Regions from separate parts of the Pseudomonas caspiana genome, predicted to be linked through region 1. Evidence: riboswitches for the same ligand, from Rfam matches in the RefSeq annotation. Region 1 holds a riboswitch; the other holds the start of a gene.
The links. Region 1 has a riboswitch for manganese ahead of ABRP31_RS04280 (TMEM165/GDT1 family protein). Riboswitches for the same ligand answer to the same signal wherever they lie in the genome.
Positions count from the first base shown of each region.

Region 2: linked by a shared signal. The riboswitch ahead of mntP (manganese efflux pump MntP) and the one ahead of ABRP31_RS04280 (TMEM165/GDT1 family protein) in region 1 are both predicted to bind manganese.

Region 1 covers NZ_CP167995.1:943,995-949,719, forward strand. The annotation lists gene ABRP31_RS04255 (1-acyl-sn-glycerol-3-phosphate acyltransferase) at 1-672, opposite strand, end outside; gene ABRP31_RS04260 (CPXCG motif-containing cysteine-rich protein) at 790-972, shown strand; gene ABRP31_RS04265 (putative signal transducing protein) at 972-1,244, shown strand; gene ABRP31_RS04270 (SOS response-associated peptidase) at 1,302-1,931, shown strand; gene ABRP31_RS04275 (M48 family metallopeptidase) at 2,155-2,973, shown strand; gene ABRP31_RS04280 (TMEM165/GDT1 family protein) at 3,139-3,723, opposite strand; yybP-ykoY riboswitch at 3,812-3,931, opposite strand; gene ABRP31_RS04285 (class I SAM-dependent methyltransferase) at 3,972-4,970, opposite strand; gene ABRP31_RS04290 (2-hydroxyacid dehydrogenase) at 5,141-5,725, opposite strand, start outside.
Region 2 covers NZ_CP167995.1:5,107,218-5,112,942, reverse strand. The annotation lists gene ABRP31_RS23210 (sialidase family protein) at 1-12, shown strand, start outside; gene ABRP31_RS23205 (hypothetical protein) at 9-638, shown strand; gene ABRP31_RS23200 (LTA synthase family protein) at 662-2,695, shown strand; yybP-ykoY riboswitch at 2,915-3,084, shown strand; gene mntP (manganese efflux pump MntP) at 3,091-3,657, shown strand; gene ABRP31_RS23190 (methyl-accepting chemotaxis protein) at 3,802-5,301, opposite strand; gene ABRP31_RS23185 (NAD(P)/FAD-dependent oxidoreductase) at 5,578-5,725, opposite strand, start outside.

The sequences.
Region 1 (5,725 bases):
CACTTCGGCGAACGGCTCGTCCTTGCGACTCATGTGGAACATCTTGAGGATCGCCGACTCGGTACGGTCATCACCGTCCTTGGCGCGACCTTCCGCCTGGGCAATCCAGATCGACTGGCAGTCATTGCGAATCGAGTGGTTGATGTACGCCGACAGCAACTGATAGGCCGCCATCTTTTCTCTGCGTCCGGCGATGGAGCGGTGCACGATGAAGCTTTTGTTCAAGCGCATCAGGTCGCTGACAAACGGCTTTTGCAGCAGATTGTCGCCAATCGCGATACGCGGTGTTGGCAGGCCGGCGTGGTACACGGCGTAATTGACGAAAGCCGGATCCATCACGATGTCGCGGTGGTTGGCCAGAAACAGATAGGCGCTGCCGGATTTGAACTGCTCGACACCGGTGTAGGTCACACCGTCGGTAGCGCGCTCAATGGTGTGGTCGACGTAGTATTCGACCTTGTCCTGCAAGGTAGCGACCGAATTGATACCGACGAACTGACGGCGCAGTTTGCGGGCAATGATCGGTTGTAATGCCCAGCCCAAAGCGCCCGCAAGTTTCGGGAAGCGAAAGCGGGTCAGGATCGATAGAAATTCTTTGTCGCTGAGCAAACGCTCAAGTACCGCCGAGACTTCAGCGTCGTTGTAAGGTCGGATGGCATCAAATTCGCCCATCATGCTCTCTTGTAAGGGTGACAAAAATAGGGGAGGCCAGGTCTGGCAATTGCGTCCAGACTCTATCGGAGCCTTCAAAGAGCGCGATTATACGCACAACTGAACCCGGAGACCGCGATGCAGGAAATTCAGAGTTACGACTGCCCTTACTGCGGGGAGCCCGTTGAAGCCGTGCTGGATCTTTCTGGCGGTGATCAGCAGTACATAGAAGATTGCCCGGTATGCTGTCGCCCCATCGTGTTCGACCTGCAAACCGATGGTGAAGACTGGAGTCTGGACGTTCGCAGCGAGAACGAATAATGCAGAAAGTCTACGAGCCGGAAAACCTGATGGAAGGTGAGCTGTTACAAGGCATGCTCGCCAGCGAAGGTATTGAAGCGTACTTGACCGGTGGACATTTGTTGGGAGCGTTGGGTGAGTTGCCAGCTCTTGGGCTATTAGGGTTACTAGTGGATAACGATCAGGTCGAGCGGGCGCGGCAGTTGATCACTGAGTACAATGCGGCGCTGCCCTTCTCTGGAGGGGAGCCCGGTGAAGAACCCGATAATTTTCCTGATGTGCTGGTGTGTTGAGCCGGACATGCATCCTGTTTCTAATGATTGATACATCCAAAAGAGTCTTACTGCCCCATGTGTGGACGTTATGCGCTGTTTCGTTGGACGCCCGCTTTTGCGGCTTTGCCCGGTTTTCCGGCGGACCAACAGGCGCAATGGAATATTTCGCCAGCCGACTCGGTGCTTATGCTGCGTGCGGTCGCCGGGACTGAAGGCGATCTTGAGTTGGCCCGTGCGCGCTGGGGGTTGACCCCGCCCTGGTTGACCGATCTTTCCCGTACACCGGCGCATGCCCGCGCCGAGACGTTGGCCGAGCAGCCGATGTTTCGTGAGGCCTTTCGCTTACGCCGTTGCCTGCTACCCGCCAATGGCTTTTATGAATGGCGCGGCACCACGCGCAAGCGACCATTCTGGCTGACGCCGGGGGAGGGTTCGGCGCTGTTTTTTGCAGCGATCTGGGAGGCTTATCCGGTGCAAGGCCACACGTATCTGAGCGTTGCGGTCGTTACCCAGCTAGCGGCCAGTCAGCGGCGGCCGTTGATTCTCGACGCGCAAGGGCAAAAGGACTGGTTGGCTGCCGATACGCCGTTGCCGACCTTGCAAGCTCTGCTCGCCGCCCCGCAAACCGCGCTCCGCGAGCGCCCGCTGGCGAATCTGATCAATGATCCCAAGCTTAACGCGCCTGAGTGTCTGACGCCGTTGTGATCGTGGGACCGGCTTTAGCCGGGAAGAGGCGGTTACAGTCACTAAAAGTGTGTCGTCAGACTGCTGCTTTCCTGACTAAAGCCGCTTCCACGTCGCCTATCACCTTTGCACGCCTACAGGAACCAATGTGTGACCAGGCGGACAAACTTGGCTGTCAGCCAGCATCTGGCGCATCCATCGTTCACCGCCTAGGATGAGCGCCATGTTCAGAGGGAGATCCATCATGCGTCAGAAATTTGCTCTATGTGCCTTGAGCGCAGCCTTGCTGCTCGGCGGCTGTCAGGCCGTGAACACCACCAGCGGCGATTCGGTCGGTGTAGAGCGCAAGCAATACATGTTCAGCATGCTCTCGACCGATGAGGTCAATCAGATGTATGCCCAATCCTATAAAGAAACGGTGGGCGAGGCTTCGACCAAGGGTGTCCTGGATACCACGAGTGCCAATGCCAAGCGCGTGCATGCGATTGCCGACCGGCTGATCGGTCAGGCACCTAAACTGCGTCCGGATTCCGCGCAGTGGCAGTGGGAAGTGAACCTGATCAAAAGTGATGAGTTGAACGCCAACTGCGGACCTGGCGGCAAGATCATTTTCTACACCGGCCTGATCGATAAACTGAAGCTCACAGACGACGAAATCGCTGCGGTGATGGGCCATGAAATTGCTCATGCCTTGCGCGAGCATGGGCGTGAGTCGATGTCCAAGGCCTATGGTGTGGCCATGGCCAAACAAGGGGCGGGCGCCATTCTGGGGTTGGGGCAGGACAGCATGGCGCTGGCCGATACCGTAGTTAATTACAGCCTGACCTTGCCTAACAGCCGCAGCAACGAAAATGAAGCTGACCTGCTTGGCCTGGAGCTGGCGGCACGTGCCGGTTACAACCCGAACGCTGCTATCACGTTATGGCAGAAAATGACCGAGAACTCCGGCGGCTCACAGCCTGAATTCATGAGCACTCACCCTGCTTCGGAGAGCCGTATTGCTTCATTGCAGGCAGCGATTCCCAAGGTGATGCCGTTGTACAACGCCGCCCCTAAGTCCTGATACAACGCAGGTCCCTGTAGGAGCTCACGAGCAGCGCGAGTCAGCGATAGCGTCCTGCCTGATACACCGTTATCGCGGCCTCGCGTTGCTCATGCGCTCCTACAGAAATATGTAGTTGTGTAGGTCACTCCGTGGCGCGAACAAGTTCACCCCTACAGGTTCGTCTTATACCCAGCCACTCACCTGCATTGCCTTGTAAACCGCTACCAGGGCAAGCACGAAGAAAGCGCTCGCAGCCAGGCGGCGTATCAAGGTCAGAGGAAGTTTTTCGGCGGCGAAATTACCTGCCAGCACCACCGGAACGTTGGCCAGCAACATACCTACCGTGGTGCCGATAATCACTAGCCACAGATAAGAATATTGCGCGGCGAGCATGACCGTGGCGATCTGTGTCTTGTCACCGATTTCCGCAATAAAAAACGCGATCAGAGTGGTCATGAACGGGCCGAACTTGCGTGCGGTGTTGGCCTCGTCGTCATCCATCTTGTCCGGGACCAGAGTCCACAAAGCGGTCGCGGTGAAACTCGCAGCAAGAATCCAGTGCAAGGTGGCGTCGGAGAAGAAGCTGCTGAACCAGGCACCAACAGCGCCCGCGGCGGCGTGGTTAGCCAGGGTTGCGGCGACGATGCCCGCAATGATTGGCCATGGCTTGCGAAAGCGAGCTGCCAGAATGAGGGCAAGGAGTTGGGTCTTGTCACCGATCTCGGCAAGCGCGACTACAGCGGTGGGGACCAACAAGGATTCCAGCATCAGGTTTTCCTAAGGGGCGGGTCGACACGGCTATGACACGTACAGCCTCCCCGCCCCGGGTAAGGTGTTCGTGTCATAGGTCTTGTCAAACCACCGATCCGTCTGAGCGGATTCGGGGTCGTACGCACCATGGTCTGAGGACCAAGTATGTTGATGCGTACCGGACGAGCGTGGCGCTCGTGGGAGACTACTCCCCTAGGACGGAGCGGATTCTGCCTTCAGCTTTCGCTTTGGGCAAGTGCTTATTTTCAAGCCCGCTTGGCGCGGTAGATTCTGAAGCCGTTACCTTCAGCCTTGATCGCACACACGCCAAAATGCTCTTCGATTATGGGTTGGTACTTCAGGAAGCTATTGGCGACTAGCCGAAGTTCGCCACCTGATTTCAGATGTTGGCGTGCTTTTCTCAGTAGGTTTTCCGTTGCCTTGTAGTCGGTATGAACCCCGACATGAAACGGTGGATTGCTCAAAATAGTGCTTAGGCCCATGGGTGCAGCGTCGATACCGTCGCCGGTCAGAACTTCGGCCTCAAGCCCGTTCGCAGCAAGGGTCAGGCGCGTGCTGGCAGTGGCGAAAGCATCGACATCGAGCATGATTACGTTGTTATGCGGGTAGCGACGTTTTACCGCAGCCCCCAGCACGCCAGCGCCACAACCGAAGTCGAGCAAATTGCCGCTGGGTAGTTTGTCAATATGTTGCAGGAGTAGCGCTGAGCCACGATCGAGGCGCCCGTGGCTGAACACGCCGGGCAGGCTGACGACCTTCAACGGACCGTCTTCCATTTCGATTTCGTAATGCTGGGCAAGGCTTTCCAGCTCAAGAGCCTCGGGCGCCTGCTCGACGGTGACTTGCCAGAGCTGGCAGTGGCGGGCGCTGTCCAGCTTGCGGGCACGGCCAAACGGGGACAGTTGTTTCGCGGCGGCTTCGATACCACTGCGTTTTTCGCCTACCAGAAACAATTCACGGCCTGCCAGTCGAGAGGCCAGGGCGTTGAGCGCGTAGTTGGTCAGGTCACGCGCTTTTGGCAGGAACAGCACCGCGCTGTCAAACGGCTGCTCTGAGACATTCACGCCGAAATGGGTACGACCTTCGAAGCGAGCATCCAGCGCGGCTTGATCACCAGCATGCCAGCACCAGCCATGAGCTTGCGGCAAACGTCCAAGCAAATCGTCAGCAGGCAGACCCGCCAGCAGCAGGGAGCCCTGAAACAACTCGGCCTGACGGAGTAACACTTCACTGCGCGGGTCCATGGTGGGCTCCTCGAAAAAGCGCGGAGTCTAACAGTTTGAAGCCGACAACGGCGGTGCTATCCCGTGAATTGAAATGCATCCTGCAGGAGCGCACGAGCAACGCGGCCTCGCGGTGCTCGTGCGCTCCTGCAGGTCTTGCGTATGACATGCGTCGTAGCGGGCGCTGCGGCCTAACTCACCACTCGAACCGGCTCGCCTGCAAAGAACCCCAGAGCATTTTCAGTCACCTGGCTGACGATCCGCTGGCGTGCTTCGCGAGCCCCCCAGGCACTGTGAGGCGTAATGATCAGGCGCGGAATGTCGCCTGCCAGCAGCGGATTACCTGCGCTGGGTGGTTCAACCGTGAGCACGTCGGTAGCAGCACCGCCCAAGTGACCCTTACGCAGCGCATCGGCCAGCGCTTGCTCGTTGATCAGCCCGCCGCGAGCGGTGTTGATCACATAGGCGTGTGGCTTGAGCAGACTCAGTTCGTGGGCGCCGAGCATGTCGCGGGTGTCGTCGTTGAGCGGACAATGCAAGGTCAGGGCATCGACCTGTGGCAGAAGCTCTTCAAGTGGCAAACGATCCGGGCGGGCAGGGCGGCCAGGGATTTGTCCCAACAAGACACGCATGCCGAAGGCTTCGGCCAGTTTTGCAACGGCACCCCCCAGTTCCCCGTGACCCAGCAGGCCCAATGTCTTGCCTTCCAGCTCCACGATAGGAAAGTCCAGCAGGCAGAACTGTTTCGACTTCTGCCACTGGCCTTGCTGCACTGC
Region 2 (5,725 bases), 2.1 Mb from region 1:
CAATTACTGTGATGTCTCTGTGGCAAGCTCATCTGTTTTTCAGCCTGACGTTGTTCATCGTGGCGGCTTCTTGGGTCGCTAACCTGAAGTGGCGCCTGATCATTCTGGCGAGTGCTTCAGTGCTGGGTTTTGTCAGTATCAATGGTCTTTCGCTGGCGGCGTACGTGCGCAGCTTTACCGACGATCTGGCGATCACGACCGCGATCGTCCTTGTCTGGCTCACCTTGCAGCGTCTGGGTGTGAAACTGCCTGGAGTCGGTCGACCTGGCACCGTCGTGGTGATCGTTTTTGCTGCGCTGGCACTGGTTCTCTATCCGGCCACATTAGGCCTCAGCTATAGCGATCCTTATCGCTTGGGCTTTAATCCGCGCCCTCTGATCATTGCCGTTGCAGTCATCGCTTTCGGCTTGCTGTACCTGCGCAATGGCTTGGGCGTCGTGATGTTGGCAGGCGCGACACTGGCCTTCGCAGTGCGTAGCAAGCCTTCGGAAAACTATTGGGATTATCTGATCGACCCGTTGCTGGCGTTGTATTGCTGTGTGGCGCTGGTGGTGATGGTCGTGCGTGGCATCTATCGTCGCTGGCGCAGTCGCCAGCCATCAACACTATCAAACGGCAAGCCGGTTTCGGGCTTGTGAGTGTAAGAGTCAAGGGGATGAAAATGGGTTGGCTGCAATCACGGCGCTTGCTGTATTGGCTGGGCGTGACCGTGCTTTTTTTGGTGCTGCTGAGTGTTTTGCGGCTGGTGTTTTTCTTCGGCTTCTCCGGCGTTGATCCTGCCAGCCTGAGCACTGACGCCACCGTCGCTCAGACGCTGGGCATTGGCTTTCGCTTCGATTTACGTTTGGCCCTGCTGTTGGCGTTACCCCTCGTCGTGCTGTTGTGGTTCCCCCGTTGGAATCTGCTGAGCGTGAGGATGCTGCGCTGGTTGGCGCGGGGGTACCTCGCCGTTGTATTGGCGCTGGTCACTCTGATCTACATCGTCGATTTTGGTCATTACGCGTATCTGGGTGTGCGGATCAACGCCAGTGTTATGCGCTATCTGGACGACGCGCAGATTTCCCGGGACATGCTCTGGCAAACCTATCCAGTGCTGTGGATCACCGCCAGTTGGCTCGCCGGTATCGGGGTGATAATCGCGGCGTTCATCGGGCTGGAGCAGATTACCCTTGAGCGCCAGGCCAAACCGATCACGCGTTGGTCTGCCGCATTTGGCGCAGTACTGGTGACGTTGGCCACTTTATTGGGGCTGCTGGGTCGCGTTGAAAACCTCAATCTGGAGAACCCGGTCCCGCTGCGTTGGAGTGACGCGTTCTTCTCGGGAAACAGTCAGGTCGCCGCGCTGGGTTTGAATCCGGTGCTGTTCCTCTATGACACGCTCAAGGTAGGGCAGTCGCGTTATGACGAAGAGGTAGTACGCCGCCATTATTCTGTGGTCGCTGATTACCTGGGCGTCGATAAACCAGACCCACAAAGCCTGAACTTCAAGCGTCAGCAAGACGTGCAGCCTTACAACGTGGCTGCTACCCGGCCGCCGAACGTAGTGTTTGTGATGCTTGAGTCCTTGGGCACCAGTGCTGTGGGGGCGTATGGCAACCCGCTCAATCCGACCCCTAATCTGGATCGGCTGGCTGAGCAAAGCTGGTTCTTTCGGCATTTCTACGTGCCGGTTACCGGAACCGCCAAGACCGTGTGGGCAAGCATTACCGGGGTTCCCGACGTTACACGTCAGGAAACCGCAACCCGGCACCCGATGCTGACCCGGCAAAATACGCTGATCAACGATTTCAAGGGTTACGAGAAGCTGTACATGATTGGCGGCAACTCTGGTTGGGCCAACATGAACGCGCTGATCCGCCGCAGCATCGTCGACATTCGACTGTATGACGAGCGTGACTGGCGTTCGCCTGTGGTGGATGTGTGGGGGATTTCCGATCTGGATCTGTTCAAGGAAAGCGACCGAATCCTGCGCGCGCTGCCCAAGGATCAGCCGTTTTTCGCCTATTTGCAGACGGCAGGCAATCACCGGCCGTTTACCATCCCTAAAGAAAACGACGGTTTTGAAGTCAGCAATCTGAGCCTCGAGCAAGTGCAGGCAGCGGGTTCGCGCAGCGTGGAGCAATACAACGCAGTGCGCTTGCTGGACTTCAATATCGGGCGGCTGATGGAGCTGGCCAAGGCGGGCGGTTACTACGAAAACACGATTTTTGTTCTGTTTGGCGACCACAACACCCGTATCAGCCAGATCCCGCATATGCCTCCGGCATTTGAGCAATTGGGCCTGGAGAGCAACAACGTGCCGATGTTGATCCACGCACCAGGCCTGATAGGGACGAAGGTTGTCGAGGAGGCGGTCGGGTTGGCGGACTTGTTGCCAACCGTGGCGGGTATGGCAGGGATTCCGTTCAGCAACGGTGCCATGGGCCGGGATATCCAGCAGCCTGCACCTGAAGGTGAGCGCGTCGTGCCGTTGGTGCTGCGCGAAGGTACTTTCCCGTTGATCGGTGGTGTCACCCGGCACTTTTTACTGCAAATGGAACACGACGGCACCTCGCCGACGCTGCATGACCTGGCCTCGGCAACTCCGTTGGAGGATGTTGCAGAGCGGCACCCGGAGGAGTTCAGTCGCCTGCGAGCGCTGACCCTGGGGCTGCATGAGAGTGCGCGGTTGATGTTGTATCGGAATGTGCAGTGACGTTATTAACTTCACATGACGGTTTGAATTGGAGTGCATTCCTTGTGGGAGCTGGGCTTGCCCGCGATAAGGCTGGATGCGATCTGAAGTGAATCGCGTCCAGCCTTATCGCGGGCAAGCCCAGCTCCCACAGGAATAGGGTTACTCAGATAAATCGCGTATCGCCCCGAAACTTGTGAACCGTTTGACGATATTTTCATGCCCTGAACGGGTATGATGCCCACCTTCGTTGGGGAGTAGCCTGCTGCTGAGTGACGTCAGCAGCGTTCGTATCAACATTCTCGGCAGCAGCCGTGGTACGAGCACCTTTTGGTTGGCGAGACCAGCGACATATCCATGCCTAAAGTCGGGCGTGTGGATGTGTCGTTGACTCATAGCCCGACTGGAAGTAAACCGTGAGCCCCATCTCCCTCATATTTGTCGCCTTGGCCATGTCCACGGACGCTTTCGCAGCGGCCATCGGTAAAGGCTCCAGCCTGCACAAACCGCGCTTTATCGAAGCGTTACGTACCGGTCTTATCTTCGGCGTGATTGAAGCCATCACGCCCGTTATCGGCTGGGCCATCGGTAATGCCGCGAGCAGCTTCGTCGAAAGCTGGGATCACTGGATCGCCTTTACGCTGCTGCTGATTCTCGGCTTGCACATGATCTACAACGGCGTGAAGCAGGATGATGAAGAGCCAGAGGAAAAGGCCGGTCAGCATTCGTTCCTGATTCTCGCTGTCACTGCTTTTGCCACCAGCATCGACGCGCTTGCCGTCGGTGTCGGCCTTGCTTTTGTGGACGTGAACATTCTCGTCGCAGCCGCTGCAATCGGTCTGGCTACCATGACCATGGTGACGATTGGTGTGATGTTGGGCCGGGTACTGGGGACGATGGTCGGCAAGCGCGCCGAGATCATTGGCGGCTTGGTGCTGATACTGGTGGGCGCGACGATCTTGTACGAACACTTGTCGGCTTGATTTCTGATTTGTATCAATTCCTGTAGGAGCTCACCGAGGTTACGAGGCCAGCGATAGCGGTTTGTCTGACACTCCTCGATCGCTGGCCTCGTAACCTCGGTGAGCTCCTACAGTCCAATGTTTGCTGTTCAACCCGTTAAGGCCTTAACCCTTCACCGCAAACGCCGCGCCCAGCGCCTGAAGCCGGTTAGCCATTGGCAAAAGGTCTTCGCTGCACTGAATAAGGGTTACGACATCCGTGGCATTGTTCTGCGCAATGGCGTGGACGGTTGTCAGGCGATCATTGATGCCCACCGATGCAGCGGATTGCTGTTCGGTGGTGCCCGCGATCATCACGTTCAACCGGTGGATTTCCAGCACATCGGCGACGGTGCTTTTCAACAGTTCGGAGCCCATTTGGCTAGCCTGGACGCAGCGCTCGACTTCTTCGCCGCTGTTACGCATCGAGTCCGCAGCGGTGCGGCTTTCCTTCTGCAATGATTCGACGATCTGGCGTATCTCTTCCACCGAGCCTGCGGTTTTCTGCGCCAGGCCGCGAACTTCATCGGCAACCACGGCAAACCCTCGGCCCTGCTCACCCGCGCGGGCAGCCTCAATGGCGGCATTGAGCGCCAGCAAATTGGTTTGTTCGGCGATTTCGCGGATCACGTTGATCACCTTGCCAATCTTTTCTGCCTGCTCTGCCAGCGATTGCACGCTCTGGTTGGCGCCGCTGATGGACGACTCCAGGTTGGAGATGTCCTTGCTGGCCTGGTCGACTGATTCGCGACCTTTGACCAATTGCTCATTGGCCTTGTTGGCACCCTGATGCGCTTCGCTGGCGTGTTGCGAGATGTCATCCAGTGCCGTGGTGAGCATTTGCATTGAGTGAGCCATGCGAGTGATTTCTGCCAGTTGCTGCTGGGCGCCTTTGTCCAGCGTTTCGCCTGCGACCGACAGCTGGCGACCCATGTCGCTCAAACCGCTGGTTTCATGAATCACGCCACCCACGGTATTGGTGATCAACGCCAGGAATTCATCAAAGCGCTGGGAGGAGTGCATGCCGGCGCGGCTTTCAGTAACGCCTGCTCTTTTATCCAGACGCGCAGCGGCCTGAAGGATTTTGTCCAGCAGATCCTGGTTCTCGCTGGCTTCGCGATGGCTGTGGATGGCGAGATAAATCAGGATAGCGCTTTCAGCGACGACATAGGCGGCATGGATGAAGACCACATCCCAACCGCCGTGATGCTGCATCACGTAAACCGGATAACCTGCATGCTGCAGCACATGGAAGAGTAGATGGTGAACAGCGATGGTCGCGGCAGCCACGACAATGGGCAGCCAGTCCCGGTAGAACGTCAGCACCGCCAACAGCGCGAAAATACCGAAGTGGACTTCGATGAGGCCTTGCGTCTGATTGATGTGCAGACCGGACATGACCATCAGGGCCACGCCCGTCAGGCAGCGAAACAAGCGAGTACCGCGCAGGACGGGATACAACGCAGTCATCCCGAGGGCAGTGCCGCCACCGACCAGAACGGCTTGGCCGAAAGTCGAGTGAAGTGTCGCCAGCCCCAAGGCGTAGACAAAACATAGCCACAAAAGCCCGAGCATGATGCGGTCGGCTTTACGGTAATGATCGGTAAAACGAGGCACCGTCGACATAGCGCAAATCCTCAACATCCATTTCATGGAACCGCATGAACGCCGAGTATGCCTGTGTCTATGGGACTAAAGAAGCGATATGCCATTACTGGCGCTGTCGCGCGCCATACAGTAGACCTGTAGGAGCGCACGAGCACCGCGAGGCCGCGATAGCGTTGTATCAGACGGGACGCTATCGCTGCCTCGCGGTGCTCGTGAGCTCCTGCAGAAAAATAGCGATGCGTCAGCGTTAACGCTTTCGCAGCCTTCGGCAGCCCTTACAGGGAAGGGCGGTTATTAATGCAACTTCATTCTCGGCTCGGTCCCTTTGCCGATACGGCTGCCGAGCATCAGCATCAGGGTGCGGAAGGTGCCATACAGCGCCATTTGGTGCATGCGATACAAGGAGATGTAGAACATGCGCGCCAGCCAGCCTTCGAGCATG